DNA from 3 places in the Carnobacterium inhibens subsp. inhibens DSM 13024 genome. Region 1 is predicted to be linked to each of the others. Evidence: predicted binding sites of a transcription regulator. Region 1 holds the regulator's gene; each other region holds the start of a gene.
The links. The regulator LexA, encoded in region 1, represses DNA repair genes until DNA is damaged. The targets are predictions, from matches to a motif close to CNAACANNTGTTNG.

Region 1 (3,288 bases):
GAGAAAAACCAAGAATTATAATTTTAAATAAAAGTGATTTGGCCGATCCTATAGAAACAAAGAAATGGGTAGCTTATTTTAATAATCAAGGAATTGCGGCAGTGCCGATTATTGCACAAGAAGGAAAAGGCATGAAGCAATTGATGGAAAAGGCAAAAGAGATTTTGAAACCCAAATTTGATCGACGTGCTTCTAAAGGAATCAAACCTCGTGCCATCAGAGCCATGAGTATTGGGATTCCAAACGTTGGGAAATCTACTTTAATCAATCGTTTTATCAAGAAAAACGTTGCAATGACAGGTAATAAGCCTGGTGTTACGAAAGCTCAACAATGGTTGAAATTAGGGAAAGAACTGGAGTTATTAGATACTCCGGGCATACTTTGGCCAAAATTTGAAGATCCTGATGTTGGTAAAAAATTAGCTTTGACAGGTGCAATTAAGGATACTATTTTACAGTTAGATGATATTGCGATGTATGGATTAGAAGTAATGAAGACTCGCAACCCTAAAGCAATTGCTAAACGGTATCAATTAACGGAAGAAGAATTGAATCTTGAAACGCCTGAATTACTTATGTTGATCGGCGAGCGTAAAGGGTTTAGAGATGATTATACTCGTGCATCTGAATTGATCATTCATGATATAAGAAGTGGTAAAATGGGGAAATACACACTAGATATAGCTCCTGTTTCTTTACCAGAAGGACAGGAGAATTAAAAGTGGAAAAGCCAATGACAATTACCGCTATTAAAGAATTGTTAGCTACCATAATTGATCCTGGGGATGAACGTTTAGTTTTGATAAAAAATGATTCTCGTAAAGGGGCTTTAACGGCATATAAATCTTGGGAAAACCGTTTGAAGAAGCAACAAATGATTCTTGATAAGCAGCAAGAAATGCTCCAAATCGAGCGATTCTTTTGGGAAAAAGGAACTCAGTATATTGCTGGGATTGATGAAGTTGGAAGAGGGCCTTTAGCTGGACCGGTCGTTGCTGCTGCTGTTATTTTACCAGAAGATTTTAATGTCTTGGGAATCAATGATTCTAAACAGTTATCTAGTGAGAAAAGAGATTTTTTATTTGATCAGATCCAAGAATCTGCAATAGCAATTGGTATCGGTGTAAAAGATCATCAAGTTATTGATGAAGTTAATATTTATCAAGCGACAAAATTAGCAATGATCGAAGCCATTCAACAATTATCTCAACAACCAGAACAATTAGTCATTGATGCGATGCATTTACCGGTTAGTATCCCTCAAGAAAGTTTTATCAAAGGAGATGCGAAAAGTTTATCTATCGCGGCAGCCAGTATTATTGCTAAAGTAACGAGAGATAGAATGATGAGTGATTATGATGATTTGTATCCAGGTTATGGTTTTTCTAAAAATGCAGGTTATGGAACGAAAGTTCATTTAGAAGGTTTAGAAAAATATGGGGTCTGCCCAATTCACCGCAAAACATTTGCTCCTGTAAAGAATTTATTAAATTAAAAAGTAAAAAAATAACTTGGAGCTGTTCCAAGTTATTTTTTTACTTTTATTGAATATGACTGCGGTATAAACCGACAACTTTACCCAAAATAGTTACTTCATTTAATAGAATAGGGCTCATAGTATCATTTTCAGGTTGTAATCGATAATGGTCTTCTTCTTTGTAGAACCTTTTGCAAGTAGCTTCATCATCTACCGTCATGGCAATAACGATATCACCATTATTCGCTGTTCCTTGTTTGCGAATAATCACATCGTCACCGTCAAAAATACCTGCATTGATCATGCTTTCTCCACGTATCGTTAACATAAAGAGAGAATCATTTTCGAATTTTAAATTAGGAGGAAGCGGAAAATAATCTGTAGCTTCTTCTACTGCTAAGATAGGCTCACCAGCCGTAACGGTTCCTAATAGTGGAATTTTATCTAAAGCAATTCCCAATTTTGATAATCCTAGTGTTGTCATTTCGATTGCTCTTGGTTTACTTGGATCACGTTGGATAAAACCATTTTTTTCTAAACGAGAAAGATGGCCATGGACTGTTGATGTAGATGATAAAGAAACAGCCGTTCCGATTTCTCGCACTGTTGGTGGATAACCTTTTAATTTAACTTGATCATATATATATTGAAGAACTTCAACTTGCCTAGATTCAGGATTTTTACTCATATATATAAACACCTCATTTCTTATATTTTTATCACATTAAGATTACCATATACGACACAACAAATCAAACAAACGTTCGTAGATGAACAGCATTAAAAGGTGTTTTTTTCAAAAAAGTTTGTTATAGTTGAACAAGAAATAAAAATAATGGTGGAGTGATTAGATGTTACCTAAAGAACAAATAGACAGAATTAATGTTTTAGCAAAAAAATCAAAAAGCAAGGGATTGACACTTCAAGAACAAGTGGAACAAAAAAAATTAAGAGATGCCTATATCCAAGCATTTAGAGGCGGCATGAGAAACACAATTGAAGGTGTAAAGGTAGTAGATGAAAAAGGCAACGATGTTACACCTGATAAATTGAAAGATATTCAAAAAGACAAAGGTCTTCATGGCAGATAACAGCTCGATTGTGCATGGATGTGATAAATGTAAGATTCTCCCATTTAGTAACATTACGATCGTGAAAGCGTTGCACTTGAAGTGAAATAATAGTAAACTAATAGAGTACCTATTAGAGAGTTAAAATTGAAAGGATGATTTTTTTGTTTGATAACACAGACCAGTTAGCAGTAAATACAATTAGAACACTAAGTATGGATGGTATACAAAAAGCCAACTCTGGACACCCAGGTTTACCTATGGGGGCTGCTCCAATGGCTTACGCATTGTGGACTAAACAATTAAAAGTAAATCCAAAAAACTCAAAATGGTTTGACCGTGACCGTTTTGTCTTATCAGCTGGACACGGTTCAATGTTATTATACAGCTTGTTGCATTTAGCTGGATATGACGTTAAAATCGACGATTTAAAACAATTCCGTCAATGGGATAGTAAAACACCAGGACATCCAGAAGTTAACCATACTGATGGAGTAGAAGCAACTACTGGTCCTTTAGGACAAGGGATTGCAAACGGTGTAGGTATGGCTATGGCAGAAGCTCATTTAGCGGCTGTTTACAATAAAGAAAAACATACAATTATTGATCATCATACGTATGCTCTATGTGGGGATGGCGACTTAATGGAAGGTGTTTCAGCTGAAGCTGCAAGTTTAGCTGCTCACTTGGAACTTGGAAAATTAGTTGTTCTTTATGATTCAAATGATATTTCATTAGATG
Region 2 (3,288 bases), 330 kb from region 1:
AGGGTCTTTAGGCATTTCGCCATCGTAATCTTCCATGATTTGTTGGGCTGCTTTTTGCATATTACGAACTCGTGAATAATAGCCTAACCCTTCCCAAGCTTTTAACAACACATCTTCATGCGCATTTGCTAATGCTTCTATCGTTGGGAAATTATTCATGAAATTCAAGTAATAAGGGATAACCGTATCTACCCTTGTTTGTTGCAGCATGATCTCAGAAACCCAAATACGGTAAGGATCATTATTTTTACGCCAAGGCAGATCTCGTTTTTCAATATCATACCAACTTAAAAGCGTTTCTCTAAACCGATTGATTTTTTCTTGTGGCCACATGGGTATACCATGAAGTATTTTTTGCTCTTTTTCATCTATCTTCGATTCTATTTCTGTCATTCGTCCTCTTCTTCCATTTCTTTTTCATTGATATACTGCGTGATTAAATCTCCTGCAAAACCTTTTTGAAACAAGGCACTTTTAACTTTTTGAATCTTTTTAGATCCCGTTAATTTGGATTGTTTACGCCAAATTTTATCACCTTGTGTTTTTAATGCATCATATTCATCGTCATCTTCTTTTTCGGTTGTGATCTGCTCCAATACTTGAGTGATCACATCTGATTGAAATCCTTTTTGCATCAAATTTTGACGGATTTTATTGCTTGTCTCTCTTGAAGAATGTTGTGAGGAGCGACGCATAACTTTTTCTGCTAGCGCAACACCATTTTCCACCATTTGATCAAATGGATACTGTTCCATCGCTTCTTCGATTGTTTCCTCTTTAACTCCACGTTTTTTCAATTCTCTTTTTATCACGTAAGGCCCCTTTCCGCTAACATTTGCAGCGGTTCTTGTATAACTTTCAGCATACATTAAATCATTTAAGTAGCCTTGTTCTTTTAATTGTTCAATCACTTGATCAGCTGTTTCACCAGTAAACTCATGGGCAATCAAATCATCTTTAATTTCTTTTATTGAGCGCAAAGAATAATTCAGATATACTAGTGCTCTCGTATAAGCTTTACGGTAGCCATCTTCTATTTCTAATTGCTGCCGGAAGGTCTTTGAAATTTCCATCCCTTTGTGCAAAATATGTTTAATTAAAATAGCTTCATCAACAGGAAAAGCATATTCTTCATCTAAATAAATATTGTAGCGTCCTTTTCGTTTCTGCGCTTCAATTTTTGTAATCTTAGGCAATGTTGATGTTGAAGATGCCTGCTTTTTACTCTCTTTTCCATTTATCATAGACTCACACTCCTGCCTCAGTCTTTCTATTATAGCATAAACCGAATACAAACACACGTTCGAAAAACCAGTATTACATAAGTAGATGCATAACAAAAGCGGCACTGACCTAAGTCGGAGCCGCTTCTTTTTTTATTTTTTAATTTGGAAAATCTCTTTTTGGATCATTTCTTGGTTGGCCAGATAATGTGCTACCATCAAAATTAGGTAAATCTAACTCTTCTTGGTTTTGTGAACTTGGCCCAGTTGGTTCATCTTTTGGTACTGAACCTGTTGGAGGCGTTCCTTGTAATGGATTGTCATTAGGATCGTACTCTTGATGATTTAATGGATCAATAGGAGGAGTCACCACGTCTCTAGTATCGTCTCTTCGATCTTGTTCTTTGCTAAAAGCACCATTCGTAAAGTCGTCCTCTTGATTGTCTTGCAATCTAGGATTTTCTTCATTTCTAATCGAGTCTGCCATTAAATCATCTTCCTCAATCGTTTCAGGTACAATAGTTTCTGTTAAACCTGATTGTACTTTTGTATCTTCGTTTAAACTTTCCGTATCTGGAAAATTAGTTTCTAGTGGTACTTCTGCATTATTTAAGCGATCATCGCCATCATTAGCTAAAGTATCATCATCTGTTGGTTGAGAAGCATTTTTTTCTACACGTACTCCCTCACCAGCTTGTCCCACAACTTGGTTTGATGTTTCCTTAGGTTCTTGTGTCACTTGATTACTTGAATTTGATCCGGTGGTTTCATCTGAAAGTACAATGTATTCTCCAGCTTTCAAAGAATCAGCATATTGAGCTGCACTAGTCGAATCAACTCCGAATTTTTCTAATTGTGCATTATCGTCTGCGTCTGTATCAGCAAACATATCTTTAAGTTTGTCCCAAGCAGATTTTTCATCATCTTGTTCAGTTGAAACTTTGTTTACTTCTACACCTGATTGCTCTTTAATTGCTGAAAAGTTTTGATTAGTTGTAACAATTTTTATACTGTCACTAGAATGACCTTGTGCTAATAATTGTTCTACACAGGCTGATGTTTCTTGTACATTTGAAAATGAACCAACGACTACTTTACTCATACTTAACACTCCCTTTTATGATTATCGACTTTACATAACGATTTACTATTTCCTATAACTAACTTTAACAAATGAAAAATAAGTTATCAAAATAGACGACTTGAAATGAACTCTAAAGCTCATTTAGTTGCAATTTAACGAAAGTTAAGAATCAATTTTAGCCATTTATGACTACTCCACCATTAACATGTAAAACTTGACCAGAAACATAACTAGAATCTGTACTTGCTAGATAGACATATGTTGGTGCCAATTCGTAGGCTTGACCGGCACGTTCAATTGCTCCGCCTTTGCCCCAGCTCTCTAATTGTTCCTCTGTAAATGTTGCGGGTATAAGTGGAGTCCATATTGGACCTGGTGCTACCCCGTTTACACGAATTTTTTTATCGATTACTTCACTATTTTGTGAAAGTGACCTTGTAAAAGCAGTAATTGCCCCTTTAGTAGCTGAGTAATCAAGTAAATGTTCACTTCCACGGTAAGCAGTAATAGATGTCGTATTGATGATAGCCGCTCCTTGAGACAAGTGTGGCATTGCTGCTTTAACAAAATAGAACTGACTAAAAATATTGGTTCTAAATGTCCGGTCCAATTGCTCCTCTGTTATATCGCCAATTTTTTCTTGAACGTGTTGTTCTCCTGCATTATTGACGAGAATATCTAAATGACCCCATTCTTCCATTACTTTAGAAACAACTTCTTGTGCATATGATTCTTGACCTACATCACCTTTGAATACTAAAGCTTTGCGCCCGATCTTTTCAATTCGATTTTTCGTGTAATTCGCATCGTCCTCAGATTCCAAATAGCCGATAGCTACATCTGCACCTTCTTTTGCAAAAGCAATGGCTACAGCTTGACCGATTCCACTGTCCCCGCCTGTAATAATAGCAGTCTTGCCTTCCAACTTACCCGCTGCTTTATAATTAGGATCTTCCGTTTGCGGTTCAGGATTCATGTTCC
Region 3 (3,288 bases), 2.1 Mb from region 1:
AAATAGCAACAATGAATCATCTACAGAAATAGTAAGTGAATTGATGGATTTCCATCAAGAATCTCCTTTAAAAACAGCTGAAAAATTAATGGAGAAAAAAGTACAAACGGCTGATTCTCTTAATCAATTCCCTACACTTGAATATGTTGGTCAAATGCACGGAACTTATTTATTTGCACAAAATGAAAAAGGGCTGTATATTTTAGATCAACATGCTGCTCAAGAAAGAATCAAATACGAATATTTCAGAAAAAAAATTGGCGAAGTCAGCAATGATTTACAAGATTTATTAGTGCCTATTATGTTGGACTATCCAAACAGTGATGCAATAAAGATCAAAGAGAATATTGAAGCTTTAGAAACAATTGGTATCTTTTTAGAACCTTTTGGTCAAAATAGTTTTTTATTGAGAAGTCATCCTGTATGGTTTAATCATGGTGAAGAAGAATCAATCGTAAAGGAATTGATTGATTTACTTTTGGAACAAGGAAGCATAAGTGTTGCTAAATTTAGAGAAGCAACAGCTATAATGATGAGTTGTAAAGGTTCAATTAAAGCTAATCATTATTTAAGTGATGCTGAAGCTAGAGCTTTGCTGAGAGATTTAAAGGTAACTGAAAATCCTTATAATTGCCCACACGGAAGACCAGTGTTGATCCATTTTACCAATAAAGATATGGAAAAAATGTTCAAACGGATTCAAGATCCTCATTGAATCACTTAATCAAATTCAATAAATTGTAGCAAGTCCCTAAAAAGTGTAAAATAAAAATAGAAACAAAAAGGAGGATTTTCATGAATAGCTATGATAAAAATGAATTGAAAGATAAACTTACAGATATTCAATTTGAAGTAACTCAAAATGAAGCTACTGAACGTCCATTTACTGGAGAGTATGATGATTTTTATGAAGATGGTATTTTTGTAGACGTTGTAAGTGGAAAACCGTTATTTTCTTCAAATGATAAATACGATGCTGGATGCGGTTGGCCATCTTTCACAAAACCGATAGAAGAAAAAGAAGTTATTGAAAAAATGGATACAAAATTTGGCATGCGTCGTACTGAAGTAAGAAGTTCAGAAGCAAACTCTCACCTAGGCCATATTTTTACAGATGGTCCTCAAGACAAAGGCGGATTACGTTACTGTATCAATTCAGCAGCTTTAAGATTTGTACCTGTTGATAAGTTAGATGAAGAAGGATACAGCAGTTACCGTAAATTATTTGCTTAATCAATTCTGTAAAATTTAAGAAGCACTCTCTGACTGTTTCAACAGTTTAGAGGGTGCTTATGTTTTTTTACAAAGGCTTTTTTTGGCAGCAGCTCCTTTTATGGAAGCAAATGTGGTAAAATAAATAGCGAACAGGTGTGCCTTTTTACATCTAGAAAAATGATAGAATGAGTGAATGGAGAAATAATATGTATGAATACATTAAAGGTACTATAACGTTTGTTAACCCTGCTTATATTGTCCTTGAAACGAATGGAATAGGATACCAACTATTTATTGCTAACCCGTTTCGTTTCTCAAGTAAATTAAACGAGGAAGCAACAATTTATGTTCATCAAGCAGTTCGAGAAGATGCTATTACTTTATATGGTTTCAAGGATTATACTGAAAAACAATTGTATTTAAAATTGCTTAGTGTTTCAGGAATAGGTCCAAAAAGTGGATTAGCTATTTTAGCAAATGATGATCACCAAGGTCTAGTACAAGCAATTGAAAATGAAGATGCAGCGTATTTAACTAAATTTCCTGGAGTAGGAAAAAAGACTGCTTCACAAATTGTATTAGATTTAAAAGGTAAGTTAGCTGATTTGACCCTTACTCAAGCAGAAAATACGGCTGACTATCAGCAGGAATTAGTTTTGACAACTAATTATAACCATGTTACTGAAGCCGTTGAAGCGTTAGAGGCATTAGGATACAGTGCGAAAGAAATCAAAAAAATTGAACCACAAATTCGCAAATTAAATAAAGAATCGACAGATGCTTATTTACGAGAAGCTTTACGACTATTGATGAAGAAATAAGCGATAAGCAAATGAGAAAAGTGGTGAAAAAAATTGAATCCAGAAGAACGAATCATTTCAGGCGATAGCAGTACGACAGAAGAAATTTCGTTAGAAAAATCATTACGGCCACATTATCTAGAAGAATATATTGGCCAAGAAAAAGTAAAAAGAGAATTATCTATTTATATAGAAGCAGCGAAAAATCGTGAAGAAGCGTTAGATCACGTTTTACTTTATGGTCCTCCTGGGCTAGGGAAAACAACTATGGCAATGGTCATTTCAAATGAAATGGATGTAGCTATACGAACGACTAGTGGACCTGCAATCGAGAAAGCAGGAGATCTAGTTGCTCTTTTGAATGAATTAGAAGCTGGAGATGTCCTTTTTATTGATGAGATCCACCGGATGCCAAGGCTAGTTGAAGAGATGTTGTATTCGGCTATGGAAGATTATTTTGTAGATATCATTGTAGGACAAGGGCCAACAGCGCATCCGGTTCATTTTCCTTTGCCGCCATTTACCCTTGTGGGTGCAACTACAAGAGCAGGGCTTTTATCTGCACCATTGCGTGACCGTTTTGGTATCGTGTCACACATGGAATATTATACAGTAGAAGAGTTGAGCGATATTGTTTTGCGTTCTGCTGATATCTTTAATACTGAAATAATCGAATCAGGTGCAGTCGAAATTGCTAGGCGTTCAAGAGGAACTCCTCGTGTAGCCAATCGCTTATTAAAACGTGTAAGAGACTATGCACAAGTACAATCTAATGGCGTGATCAAAAAAGAAATAGCAGATGAGGCATTAGCTATGTTGCGGATCGACAAAGAAGGGTTAGATTTTGTTGATCAAAAATTATTAAAAACGATGATTGAAAATTATCATGGTGGTCCGGTCGGATTGTCTACGATTGCAGCTAACATTGGCGAAGAAATTGAAACAATTGAAGATATGGTTGAGCCTTATTTGCTGCAAGCTGGCTTCCTTCAACGGACCCCTCGTGGAAGAATCGTAACTCATTTGGGCTATACTCATTTAGGTTACCCTATTACTTATACAGATTAGGAGTATGAATATGTTAACAACGAAAGATTTTGATTTTGATTTACCAGAAGAATTGATTGCTCAAACACCTTTAGAAAACCGTTCAAGTTCAAAATTATTAATTTTGGACAAAGAAACCGGTAAAGTAGAAGACAAGCACTTCACCGATATTCTTGATGAATTGCATGAAGGTGATGCATTAGTAATGAATGATACACGTGTATTG

Region 2: the regulator LexA is predicted to act here: its motif matches at 1,293-1,306, upstream of recX (recombination regulator RecX).
Region 3: the regulator LexA is predicted to act here: its motif matches at 1,362-1,375, upstream of ruvA (Holliday junction branch migration protein RuvA).

Annotation. Positions count from the first base shown of each region.
Region 1 is NZ_JQIV01000006.1:296,459-299,746, forward strand. Features, by position in the region: gene ylqF (ribosome biogenesis GTPase YlqF) at 1-719, shown strand, start outside; gene BR65_RS02620 (ribonuclease HII) at 734-1,495, shown strand; gene lexA (transcriptional repressor LexA) at 1,542-2,165, opposite strand; gene BR65_RS02630 (DUF896 family protein) at 2,329-2,568, shown strand; gene tkt (transketolase) at 2,703-3,288, shown strand, end outside.
Region 2 is NZ_JQIV01000006.1:626,858-630,145, forward strand. Features, by position in the region: gene mutY (A/G-specific adenine glycosylase) at 1-393, opposite strand, end outside; gene recX (recombination regulator RecX) at 390-1,244, opposite strand; gene BR65_RS04180 (general stress protein) at 1,384-2,325, opposite strand; gene BR65_RS04185 (SDR family oxidoreductase) at 2,483-3,288, opposite strand, start outside.
Region 3 is NZ_JQIV01000006.1:2,416,775-2,420,062, forward strand. Features, by position in the region: gene mutL (DNA mismatch repair endonuclease MutL) at 1-715, shown strand, start outside; gene msrB (peptide-methionine (R)-S-oxide reductase MsrB) at 796-1,233, shown strand; gene ruvA (Holliday junction branch migration protein RuvA) at 1,422-2,036, shown strand; gene ruvB (Holliday junction branch migration DNA helicase RuvB) at 2,070-3,083, shown strand; gene queA (tRNA preQ1(34) S-adenosylmethionine ribosyltransferase-isomerase QueA) at 3,094-3,288, shown strand, end outside.